Regions from separate parts of the Blautia segnis genome, predicted to be linked through region 1. Evidence: riboswitches for the same ligand, from Rfam matches in the RefSeq annotation. Region 1 holds a riboswitch; each other region holds the start of a gene.
The links. Region 1 has a riboswitch for cyclic di-GMP ahead of H8S54_RS19295 (response regulator). Riboswitches for the same ligand answer to the same signal wherever they lie in the genome.

Region 2: it holds a riboswitch for cyclic di-GMP, as region 1 does, so the genes downstream of both, H8S54_RS18085 (response regulator) here and H8S54_RS19295 (response regulator) in region 1, are expected to answer to the same signal.
Region 3: it holds a riboswitch for cyclic di-GMP, as region 1 does, so the genes downstream of both, H8S54_RS17145 (ABC transporter substrate-binding protein) here and H8S54_RS19295 (response regulator) in region 1, are expected to answer to the same signal.

The regions. Positions count from the first base shown of each region.
Region 1 covers NZ_JACOOT010000010.1:31,829-36,208, forward strand. Annotated here, with positions in the region: gene H8S54_RS04200 (glycoside hydrolase family 3 N-terminal domain-containing protein) at 1-864, shown strand, start outside; cyclic di-GMP riboswitch class I at 1,090-1,165, shown strand; gene H8S54_RS19295 (response regulator) at 1,341-1,739, shown strand; gene H8S54_RS04210 (substrate-binding periplasmic protein) at 1,792-2,607, shown strand; gene H8S54_RS04215 (ATP-binding protein) at 2,591-4,380, shown strand, end outside.
Region 2 covers NZ_JACOOT010000009.1:80,051-84,430, forward strand. Annotated here, with positions in the region: gene H8S54_RS03790 (LysR family transcriptional regulator) at 1-342, shown strand, start outside; gene H8S54_RS03795 (hypothetical protein) at 415-1,035, opposite strand; gene H8S54_RS03800 (YhcH/YjgK/YiaL family protein) at 1,186-1,641, opposite strand; gene H8S54_RS18085 (response regulator) at 1,786-2,160, opposite strand; cyclic di-GMP riboswitch class I at 2,585-2,660, opposite strand; tRNA gene H8S54_RS03810 (tRNA-Arg) at 2,812-2,883, shown strand; gene H8S54_RS03815 (DUF4869 domain-containing protein) at 2,993-3,451, shown strand; gene H8S54_RS03820 (P-loop NTPase family protein) at 3,457-4,380, shown strand, end outside.
Region 3 covers NZ_JACOOT010000039.1:174,541-178,920, reverse strand. Annotated here, with positions in the region: gene H8S54_RS17155 (glucosaminidase domain-containing protein) at 1-1,051, shown strand, start outside; gene H8S54_RS17150 (helix-turn-helix domain-containing protein) at 1,333-1,650, shown strand; cyclic di-GMP riboswitch class I at 1,792-1,867, shown strand; gene H8S54_RS17145 (ABC transporter substrate-binding protein) at 1,967-3,811, shown strand; gene H8S54_RS17140 (ATP-binding protein) at 3,958-4,380, shown strand, end outside.

The DNA.
Region 1 (4,380 bases):
GATTTCGATGGACCAGCAGCAATTAATAACAACTTTACAGGAGTTGGTTCTATTGGATTTCCAATTGAAGTTGTGGTTGCTTCCACATGGAATAAGGAACTTGCACAGGCCTGGGGTGAATACATGGGCAAGATCAGTCAGGAAATGGGTGCAGAGGGCTGGTATGCACCAGGTATGAATACTCATAGAACTGCATTTGGAGCAAGAAACTATGAATACTTTTCAGAAGATGGAGTTCTTGCAGGAAATATGGGAGCAAAAGCAGTAGAAGGAGCAAGAAAATATGGAGTTTATTCTTATATCAAACATTTTGCTCTGTATGAGGGAAATGCAAAGATGGTAAGTGTCTGGTCAAATGAGCAGGCAATCCGGGAAATCTATCTGAAACCATTTGAAATTTCTGTAAAACAGGGTGGCGCAAATGCGGTTATGGTTTCCTGGAGCTTCCTTGGAGATAAATGGACTGGAGAAAGCAGTAACCTTATGAATACAGTTCTCAGAGATGAATGGGGATTCAGGGGAATGGCGCTTACAGACTTCTTCCGAAACAATGGTCATGGATTTATGAATGCAGATGCAGCTTTGGCGAATGGAGTAGATGCAATGTTGTCCACATTCAACGGAGAAGAGAACAATGTAGCCAATCCGGAGCATCCAACATCTGTACTTCAGATGAGGAATGCCTGCAAAAATGTCATGTATACAGTTGTAAGCAGCTGGGCTTATGATGGAGAACATGAAGAAACAGGTATGGAAAACTGGAAAAAAGCAGGAATTGGTATCGACATTGTAATAGCACTTTTCATGGCAGGAATGGAAGTACTGGTAATCAGAGGATATAAGAAAAGAAAGAATGCTGAATAAGGATGAAAGTGGGATGGAATCAAAGCTTCGGTTACCTATACAGGTGACAGAGACGGAGCTGAGGTTGTTCAGACGTATGTAAGAAAAGTAGAAGAACAGTTCGAGTATATGTATCGGCTGTTCTTTTTTTATTTTCGAACGTTAAAACGGTAATGTTTATCTTGTGTATAGTAGAACATTAGAGTATAATAAAACCAGTTTTTTGCATAAGTTTAAAAGCCATAATAAGGAAATCGGCAAACCAGATGAAAATCTGGGACGCAAAGCTACAGGGCCTGTAAAATGGCAGCCAGTTGCATGAAATGAGATGCACTGTCTGTTTGACAGTGCTTTTTTGCGGAATGACTTATCAACAGAAGATGAAAGGAAAATTATGAAATTGAAAAAAATATTTGGTGTATCTGTTGTAACTGTGCTGTTATGTCTTACGGGCTGTACGAATAAAAAAGCTTATTTATGAAGAACGGCTGAATCAGATGGATGAAGTGACCCATCAGATGTTTTTAAATCTGGAAGATGTTATGGGCACAAAATGGGATTATGTCCAGGTACAATTCATGTGCTTTATCATTCTGTTTGCAGTTGTTGCGGCAGTTTGTGTAATTACAGCTATCGTAACAGTGCTTAGAAAAAAACAGAGTGAAGCAATTGAAGTTGAAAGAGAAAATAACACAAAACTGGAAACAATCAATAAGACGATTCCAATCATTGCCATGACTGCCAATGCATTTTCGGAGGATATCCAGTATTCCTTTGCGGCTGGTATGAACGTACATATTTCAAAACCGGTTGAGATGAAGGTACTGGAAAAGACAATCAGAAGCATAAAATTCGTGGGGGTATCGAACCGCAGGTCACTGAACAGTGACAAATGAAAAGTAACCAGACATAAAAAAATCGAAAAGGATAGTTAGGAATAGATAGAAAATGAAAGGAAAAAGAGTGATTGCAGGCATACTGCTTGCGGGAATTTTAGCAGTCACCCTGGCAGGGTGTAAAAACACAGATAACACGAAGGAAGAAACCGAAAAGCCTGTTATTACCCTCGGCAGCGACAACTATCCACCATACAATTATCTGAATGAGGATGGTGTACCGACGGGAATTGATGTAGAACTGGCTACAGAAGCTTTCAAAAGAATGGGATATCAGGTGGAGGTTGTCCAGATCAACTGGGAGAAGAAAAAAGAAATGGTGGAAAGCGGAGAGATTGACTGTATCATGGGCTGCTTTTCCATGGAAGGGCGTCTTGATGATTACCGCTGGGCGGGACCATATATAGCAAGCCGTCAGGTGGTTGCGGTAAATGAGAATAGTGATATCTATACACTGAGTGACCTGGAGGGAAAGAACCTGGCTGTTCAGTCCACAACCAAACCGGAAGGCATCTTTCTGAACCGGACGGATGAGAGAATCCCAAAGCTGGGCAATCTGATCAGCCTGGGACACAGGGAGCTGATCTATACGTTTCTGGGAAAAGGATATGTAGATGCAGTCGCCGCACATGAGGAATCTATTGTTCAGTATATGAAAGATTATGATGCAAGCTTCCGTATTCTGGAAGAGCCTTTGATGATCACTGGAATAGGTGTTGCTTTTGCAAAAGATGATGACAGAGGAATCTGTGAACAGATGAGCCAGACACTGGAAGAAATGCGTCAGGATGGCACATCCTTGAAAATTATTGAAAAATATCTGGATGATCCCCAGAAGTATCTGGAGGTGGATGATCTTGGATATTAAGAAAAAAGAAAAACGAATCCAGCTGCTCGGCGGTCTGATTGGAATCTGTGTGGCTGTAGCCTCTCTGTTTTATTTCTTTCACGCAGAAAAAGAGGAAGCAGAGAAAAGAATGGTGGAGATTGTAAACTATGTGAAAGTGCAGTGCTCCACCTACACCCATTATAATGAATCTTCAGAATCCAAAAGTCTTCTCCGTGCCATTGAAAGTGCCAGACAGATGAGTACAAATATCGACATGGAAACAGAAAATGATGGTCAGCTAAGTCAGGAGTTCCTGAAAGAAAATCTGCAGACTCTCTGGGTGGATGGTATCATTGTACTGGATACAGAGGGAAAGATAGACTGTGAATACAGCACGGATGAATCTCTGGCCAATGAAATTACGGCATATCTGCAAAAAGATATTATTATGGATTTTGCCGGATATGAAGAAAGATCTTATTCAGAACGGTTTGCCAGGGAAGACGGATCCTATATTGATGTTGCAGCCTGTGCCAGAAAAGATGCACCGGGTATTGTGGCAATCTACTATTACACACCTCCTGAATTTGCCAGAAATTATACACTGACGATACAGGGACTTTTAAATGGTTATAGTATCCAGAAAGATGGAACGATTATTGTTGCAGACGAGGGGATCGTTGTTGCCAGCAATGATGAGAGCTTGCTGGGGCAGAATACGGCTGACAACGAAGTTGTTCAGGCAATGAAGAGGCATACAGATAGTCAACACATTTACCATTTGAAAAATGAAGGAATCGGATGTTACGGAATCATGCTTAAGCAGAGAGATTATTATATCTATGCGTATCTTCCGGATACAGAAGTGTTCCATAATCTTCCATTAAGTGTGATAAGCGTTATTTTTCTTTATTTTCTGATGTTTAGTATATTCTGGTTCTGGACATACAGAACCAATCTGGCACACCGGAAACAGGAACAGGAAAAAGATGAAAAATATAAAGCAGAACTTCTGATAGCAGCAAAAAAGGCAGAAGCAGCCAATGAGACAAAAACAGAGCTTCTACAGCGAATGAGTCATGATATCCGGACTCCAATCAATGGAATCTGTGGCATGGTAAATATGGCAGATCATTATGCAGATGATATAGAAAAGCAGACAGAATACAGAACAAAGGTGAAAGAGGCATCCAATCTGCTGCTGGAACTGGTAAATGATGTTCTGGACATGAGTAAGCTTGAGTCAGGTGAAATCGTTCTGGAAAAGATTCCATTTAATCTGAACAAAATTTTCATGGAAGTATTTGTTGTGATCGAGCAGATGGCAGCAGAACAGAATATCCGGATCAAATGGGAGAAGAAAGAAATCACGCACTGTGCTCTTATTGGAAGTCCGGGATATGTGAAACGTGTGATGATGAATATTCTGTCCAATGCGGTGAAATATAACAGAGAAAACGGACATATCTATATCAGCTGCATTGAAATTCCATCCGAACAGCCAGAAATGACGACAATGGAATTTGTCTGCCAGGATACAGGAATCGGAATGACTGAGGAGTTCCAGAAATGTGTGTTTGAACCATTTGCACAGGAACATACGGGAAGCCGCACAAAGTTTGCCGGAACCGGACTGGGAATGGCCATTTCAAGGAAGCTGGTCGAGAAAATGGATGGAACCATTACTTTTGAAAGTGAAAAAGGCGTAGGGACGACATTTGTGATCCGGGTTCCATTTAAAATAGATCTGGATGCGGATAAACATGAAGAACAGACGGATGCATCAGAAAAATCTATAAAGGGGTTGAATAT
Region 2 (4,380 bases), on a different contig from region 1:
ATGGTTTTCTTCAACGCTGATTCCGTGCAGAACCAGCTGTTAAAAACACGGTTCGAAATGGACGGCTACACGCCTAATATCGTCATGCGCAGCAGCCAGATCTACACGACCCTGCAGTTTGTAAAAACCGGAAAATACGGCTGCTTCCTTTATACCAGCATGACTGACAAATTTGCCAGCTCCGGGATCGTCGGCATTCCCCTTAATCCGCCTGTTCGCGTAAAAATTGGAATGGTCTGGAAAAAGGGAAAATACATCAGCGGAGATATGCAGAAATTCCTGAACTTTACCAGGATGTACTACAGGGAACATCCGCTGACGCAGAAGAGTTCTGCGCCGTAAAGTTAATCATCAGAATACAAAAAGATACTACTTACCAGTAATATACTCATAAGTAGTATCTTTCCAATTTTACTAAATAAAGTACTCAATAACCTCTTCCACCGGCACTCTGGTTTTCTCATTATAAACCAGCACAGCCTCCCGGGCATTTACTTTTCCAAGGGCATACAGGACGTCTTCTTCACGGTTGAAATACCGGAAAGGCACTTCCCGGTTGTATGCTCTTGGATGTTCCAGATCAATGAGGATATCTTTTTCCTCGTAAGGCTCATCCCAATAATAAGGATCAAACAGCAAAATACTGCCGTCCTTCACTCCGGTAAGGAGCACATAATGGGGTTCATCCAGAAACAGTCTTACCACGGCTGCCCCGCCATGACTCAGTGCCTGGTTAATCCTGCTCCCCGGACCTATGTACACCTCAGATCCCGACAAATATTCACTGCTTACCGTCATCATCCCAAGGTTCCCAAACTCATTCAGCCAATTGGAAAGAAACATCATGGCCGCCCTGGATGTACCTCTTTTTCCCGGAATGCCTTCTTTGCTGTAGCAGTCCAGACAGTAAAGCATGGTATTTCGGATCACCTCCGGCGGAATCTCATCCCTGTCAAACAGATAAATAATCGCATTCAACATGGATGTGGGTCCGCAGTCATATTCTGAAATCTGATAATGCAATGGATTTTTCACGATTTATGCCCCCTCTTTTGTACAACTCCTCAAATAATATGTCATTATAAAAATGCTACTTACAAGCATGATACTTATAAGCAGCATATTATATGGTTCCTGTTTTTTCAATAAGAAATTATATTGTATTTCCCTTCCGTCACAAACAGCTTATTTCACTGGAATCTTAAACACAATTTTCTTCGCAGGTGCCGGCTCGTCTGCTGCAACTCCTGGCATGTGTCCGTCATCCGGTGCATAGAAGCCGAACATTCCCGGCTCCAGTACCGTATACCCCTGCCATGGACCAGCCACATAAAGAATAGAATCACTCTCCGGTGTCATGTCATTCCCCACTGTAAGGTTCCGCAAAGAAGCCCAGTAGATTTTCTCTTTTCCCTCTATTAGATACTGTAAATCACAATATTTCTTGTGGGATTCCATCTGTGAGCCCTCTAACGGTCTTGTAGTATAACTCTGCACAGAGGCAAACACACCATTTTCCAGATCATATCTGCCCGCCGGAAGATTTTCCTTCTTCTGCTTCTCAATAAATGCCAGAACCATGTCTGCATACTCCTGCAAATCTCCATAAAGATGCAGCTTGTCCGCATAATCTGTAATCATAAAAACTTCCCCCTCCATTTTTTACTTGACTGCTTCATCATCGCAGTCCTCTGTTTTTCAGGTAATTTGATTATATCAGTTTAAATGGATTCGCGCCATTACATTTTGCTTGACTTCTGATTTTCTTTTCGAGAAAATACGTCTCTACAGCCACCGTCTCAGCACATCCCTGAGCCGTGTCATATCCAGAGGTTTGGAGATGTGTTCGTTCATGCCTGCGTTTTTGGCAAGCAAAATGTCTTCTGCGAAAGCATTGGCTGTCATGGCTACAATGGGGATGGTTTTTCCGTCCTGTTTGTGGAGAGAACGGATTGCTGCCGCCTGCCTGTTCTCCCCTTCAGTCCATGCCAGCGGAGAAATTGCTATGGATTTAAACTGCTTCTCATTCATTGTGCAGTACTCGAACCGGTAAATATCCTCCGGCTTTTTCAGCCTGCTCCTGATATTTTCCGGGGAAAAGGCCTCTTCCAGGGTAAGCTCACTGGAAACCGTCTTAAACTTAGACGCCATAGCTGCCACAATTTGATCACCTGGCTGACAAGCTTAAGATTCTCCTGCATCTGCATTTCGCCCTTACCGCTGATATATCGAAACCGATCATTTTCAATATAAGCACAGTTTTTTCCATAAACCACATTTTTCAGTGATCCAGAGGTTCTGTTCATAAATTCCTCATAGCTGTACCCAAGATTATGCAGGAAAAATTCACTGATATAAGCAATCGTCAAATTTTCATCATAATATCCTGCAATAAAACCAACGGCGTGATTGTGGTAAATTGTTGATTGTATTGCAGAATAGGCTTCCTCACTAAGCTACGGTTCCTCAACGGAATACAAAAGTTCCTCTTTATATAACTGTTTCTTCATTTTCACTCTACTCCATCTATATAAAAAAACACATACTGCAGCATTCGCCATAGTATGTGATCCTATCCTGATTATTCTGCAGCTGGCTGCCATTTTACAGGCCCTATAGTTTTGCGTCACAGTCTTTCGACTGCTTTGCCCATTTATAGATTTGTTTAGAACATTGTATACAATATCTCTCTTAATTGCAATTGTTTTTCAACAGGTTTCCTAATTTATTTTTATCCGTTTTGCCATTTCCTCACGAAAGAAAAACCTTGTAATTTGTTTCTAAATATAGTACAATTGTACCTACAGATTTGTCCTGTTAGTTTAACGGATAAAACAAGCGCCTCCTAAGCGCTAGCTGTGGGTTCGATTCCCGCACGGGACGCTTATCTAGGAAAGCGGGTGAAACTCCAACGGAGGTGTTGGAATTTCACTCGCTTTTTGTTTTTCCCAGACTGACAGCTCAAAATTTATATCTGCATCGGAGGCATTATATGCTGACAATCATATACGGAGACGAACCGCAAAGTATTTACAATACGAATGTTTATTTTAAAAATACTTATGATCCGGAATGGTTTGAAACAGAACTTGCCAGAAAAATGGTTGAAGATATTGATCACTCAAATATTTTAAGCAGTGAATGTATTAGCAGTCCTGTTCTGGGACAAATCCCACCAGAAAGATTATCTGGCGGAGTCAAGACTTTGTTATTGATTCTAAATGAGCCAGACAAAATTTTTAATGCATCTGCATGTGGTGATAATTGCGCAAAATGGCTGTTAGAAATTGGAAAGATCAAGGACATAACAATTAATCTCAGGCATATGATGGACTTTGGAAAAAATACTGCCTTTGAAATAAAAGTAAAAAACGGAGGCGAACTTGTCCATTCCATGCGTGAACTGCTTCCAATAGCCAGTAAATATCTAAATGAAATGAAACCGGAGTGATAAGCATGAAAGGTTCTCATAGAATAATTGTTGAATCACGAAAAGTAAAATATGATTTTATTATAAAACGAAATATCACAATTCTTACAGGAGACAGTGGTTCAGGAAAAACCGTATTAATTGATCTCATTCATGATTACAGAAGATACGGTGCTGACAGCGGAGTACAACTCTCTTGTGACCGTGCATGCCGTACAATTGATAGTGAAGACTGGGAAAGAGAATTAAAAGAAATTTCAGATAGCATCATATTTATTGATGAGGGAAATCGTTTTCTAAAGTCAAAAAAATTTGCAGAACTGGTACAAGGTTCTGATAACTATTTCGTAATTGCAACCCGCGAAAAGCTTCCAACGCTTCCCTACAGCATTAATGAAATATACGGTTTTCGTGAATCCGGCAAATTCCATAATACCAGACAGACTTATAACGAACTGTATCATTTATACGGTGAAATTTCCGCAGAAACTACCATAGTTCCGCAAATGATAATTACAGAAGATTCCAATTCCGGTTACCAATTTTTTTCTGAATTAGCAAAAGCTCAAAAGATTACTTGTATTTCAGCAGATGGAAAATCAAATATCATTCAAAAGCTGGAAGAAAATCGAGATATAAAAGGAACAAAACTTATTATAGCTGATGGAGCTGCTTTTGGTTCTGAAATGCGTGAGCTAAATGTATATCTAAATAACATCGAAAATGCGGCGCTATATGCGCCGGAATCTTTTGAATGGCTGTTGCTCTCCTGCAATATTATACCAAATATAAATGTGCAAAATATTTTGCAAAAACCGGAAGACTATATAGAAAGCAAGGACTTTGTCAGCTGGGAAAGATTTTTTACTGCACTGCTGATAGATAAAACCAAAACTTCTTCTGTATGGTCTTACACCAAAAAGAAACTCTCAAAAGCATATTTGTCTTCT
Region 3 (4,380 bases), on a different contig from region 1:
GCTGACTTCCATCCGTGATAATTTCCAGGTGTTTGATTCCATGGAAGAGGGCGTGAAGGGCTATTTTGAGTTTATCCAGCTGGAACGGTACCGGAACCTGCAGGGGATCCGGGATCCGCAGGAATATCTGGAAACCATCCGTGCTGACGGGTATGCCACTTCTTTTTCCTATGTAGAGAACTGCATGAAGGTGATCCGTCAGTATGAACTGACAAGATTTGATGAAGGAGGATGTGAGACTATGGCAAAGACTGCTGAGAGTGTTCTGGATGTGATGAGGGGCTGGCTGGGGTTCAGTGAGGCCAATGGAAAGTTTAAGGAGATTATTGACCTGTATAACAGTGTGAAGCCGCTTCCCAGAGGATATGCAGTGCAGTATTCAGATGAATGGTGTGATACCTGTGTGTCTGCCGCAGGGATCAAGGCGGGATGCAGTGAGCTGATCGGCAGGGAGTGCGGCGTTGAGGAGCATGTGAAGATTTTTAAAAAGCTGGGGATCTGGATTGAGGATGGTACCATCACGCCGGAGCCGGGGTATGTGATTGTCTATAACTGGGATAAGGCAGCACAGCCGAATGATGGGTACAGTGATCATATCGGTTTTGTGGAGAAGGTTTCCGGCGGAATGGTAACTGCTATTGAAGGTAACCGGGGTGAAAAGGTTGACAAAAGGGTGCTCCCTTTGGGATGGGGATATATCCGCGGGTATGCGGCTCCGCGGTATGAGAAGGCTGCGAATGAAACCGGCGGGAATACCGGTACAGGAAAGAAGAGTGTGGAAGCTGTGGCGAAGGAAGTGCTTGCCGGAAAGTGGGGGAACGGTGAGGACAGAAAGAAGAGACTGCAGGCTGCAGGATATGATTATGGGGTAGTGCAGGCGAAGGTGAATGAGCTGGTGAAAGGCAGTGGGAAAAAGAGTGTGGAAGCTGTGGCAAAGGAAGTTATTGCCGGAAAGTGGGGGAACGGCGCGAACAGGAAGAAGAAACTGCAGGCTGCGGGATATGATTATGGGGCAGTGCAGAAACGGGTGAATGAAATGTTGAAGAAATAGGGAATGGACCTGCTGTTGTCTGTAGAGAAATCTGCGGATGACGGCAGGCTTATTTTTTTGTTTGAGGTTTCAAACTTTTATGTGACAAACATAACTGTCTGTGCTATTATAAAAACGATATAAGCGAAAATGACTTTTGCGGAAACGAAAGTATCTTTATATTTTTTTTACCGGTATACTTCCTATAATGGGAATGAATACTTGCAAAGTTGATTACTAATATTTTTCTATTATTACAGGTACAATAAGAACATGTAATAGCGGAAATGAGGTATAGTTACTTGCAGATAGAGAAGTATATTGCGGATAAAATAACATCTTTATGTGAAAAGCGTGATATCAGTAAATACAGATTATCGCAGCTGTCGGGAATTTCCCAGTCGTCACTGGGAAGAATCATGGCGCAGGAAAACCTGCCGTCGCTGATCACACTTGAAAAAATATGTACAGCTTTGGGCGTGACATTATCGCAGTTTTTTCAGGAAGGTAATTCAGAGAATCTGACAGAAAAACAGAAAGAAGTTCTAGGGATATGGAACGATCTGAGTACAAATGAGCAGGAAACAGTGATGTCAATGCTGCGTGGACTTCGGAAGTAGGAGAACAGTTCGAGTATATGTATCGGCTGTTCTTTTTTTGTTTTTGAACGTTAAAACGGTAATTTTTTTCTTGTGCATAGTAGAACGTTAAAGTATAATAAAATCAGTTTTTTTGCATAAGTTTAAAAGCTATATCTATAATAAGGAAATCGGCAAACCAGATGAAAGTCTGGGACGCAAAGCTACAGGGCCTGTAAAATGGCAGCCAGTTGCATAAAATGAGGTGCACTGTCTGTCTGACGGTGCTTTTTTACGGTGTTATTTCATAGGCGTAACAATAATGATTTTATCAGGAAAGAATGAGGAAAATAAAAGTATGAAAAAGGCAAAACGTTGTCTGATTGCAGTGGTGTCAGGTGTACTTGTAGCATCTGCTGTCTTGTCTGGATGTGGACAGTCAAAGAAAGAAGTATCTAAAAATGATGATCATCTTACCGTTTATCTGTGGGAAAATCGTTTGATGAAAAATATTGCACCCTATATCCATGAACAGTTTCCTGATCAGGATATTGAATTTATTATTGGGAACAATGATACCGATTTATACAGTTATTTTAAAGAACATGATGAATTGCCGGATATCATAACAGTACGTCGATTCTCTGGAACAGATGCACAGGACTTACAGCCTTATCTTATGGATTTTGCTTCTTATGATGTTGTTTCCAAGTACTATTCTTATGCGGTGCAATATTATAAGAATGCGGAGGATGAAATCCAGTGGCTGCCAATCTGTGGTATTCCGCAGACGATCATTGCCAACAAAACACTGTTTGATCAGTATGGCATAAAGATTCCAGAAAATTATGAGGAATATGTACAGGCCTGTCAGCAGTTTTATGATAATGGCATAAAACCGTATTCCATGGATCTTGGTGAAGACTGGTCTAATAATGAAATCATCCAGGCAGCGGCAATCGGTGAGTTTACAAGCCTGGATGGTATGGAATGGCGAAACGGTGCAGAGACTGCAGCGGATGAAGTAAAGTTTGATGATACATTATGGAAACGTATTTTTTCAGAAACCAGTCAGTTTCTTAAGGACTCGCACTTTGGTAAAGAAGATATCAATATTGACATCAATACAGGAACCCAGATGTTTGTCGAGGGAAAATCAGCAATGTTTCATGGACATCCGACGGTTATGCAGCAGCTGCAGAAACAGATGGATGCAGATCTGATCCGTATTCCTTACTTTTCACAGACATCGGATGAATCCTATGTGTACATGACTCCGTCCTTAAACATTGCATTTAACAAAAACCTGGAAAAAGACCGGGAGAAACTGGATACTGCACTGGATGTGCTGGATTGTATGATTTCAGAAGAGGGGCAAAAGCTGATTGCGGATGGAAGCGGTGTTATTTCATTGAATACAGATGTTCCAACCATGATGCAGGATGTGCCTGGACTGGAAGAGGAAATTAATAATAATGCTGTTTATATCCGGTATTCCGCTCAAAAATCATTTGATGCAAGTCTTGAGGCTGTTCACGGATTACTGTCAGGGGAAATGGATGAAACACAGGCTTATGATACTTTTTGTAGTGCAATGAATCGTAAAGATCCAGAAGAAAAAGCAACGGTGAATTTTGAAAATGAATATTCTATTTCACTGAACGATAGAAATGGCCGTGATGCAGCATCTTCCATTTTAACTACGATCAGAGAAGAAAATGATGCACAGCTGGCTCTGGCACCATATTATTATTTCACTTCCTCTATGTACAAAGGAGAATGCACCAGCAGCCGGGTTGGCATGATGACAGCGAAGAGTTCAGATACAGCATTATATGTTGCAAAAATCAATGGTAAACAGGTTTGTGAACTCGTGGAAAATTATCTCGCCGATGCGGATGAGAATTTTTACGTAACCAATAAATACGAATTACCAATTGCATCCGGTATGAAAATGATCGTCAATCAAGAGGAAAGTGGATTTTCGTTAAAGGACTTAACAGTTAACGATAAGAAAATAGACAAAGAAAAGGAATACTCGATTCTTCTTACAGACACCACAATGTCTGTATTGAAAAAAATAAATTCGAAATGTGAGATTGAGCAGCTTAAAGAGACAACATTATCAAGTGCATGGATCGAAGCAATGTCAAAAGGACAGCAGCCGTCAGCACCGGAAGACTATATAGAGGTTGAACAGTAAAAGTGGAGATAGAACAAACGGTAAATAAAAGAAAAAAAATAACAAGGCTGTTGCTTATACTACTTATTATTCTTTTAAGCTTAGGTTGTATCAAGTATCTGATAAGTAAGTCTAAGAAGTATATCAGCGAAAACGGAAAAAGCAGTATGGGAGCTGTTGTTGAACAGATACAGCAGACCTATGATCTTCAGGTGAGTGGATACTACAGCCAGCTGCAGTTGGTTGAGGAATTTTTACTTCATGAGAGGGAGCTGTCTCTTGAAACGGATGTGAACAAAAGTTTCTTTGAGGCATGGGAAAAAGAATCGGAAAGTACCCTTATATTCATTCAGGAGAATGGTCAGGCAATATCAGCAGGTGGAACAAAAATGCGGATTGATATGCCAAGTAAACTTCTGCTGGACTTAAAGAATGGATACAATATTGGAAAACTGGTGCGTCTTGATTATGATCAGAAGAAAAAAGACGGTTATCTGGTTGCGATCCCATGTCAGGAATATACGATCAATGGGGAAACTTATACGGCAATTGGAACTGTGTATGATCATTCGAAACTGGATTCCATGTTA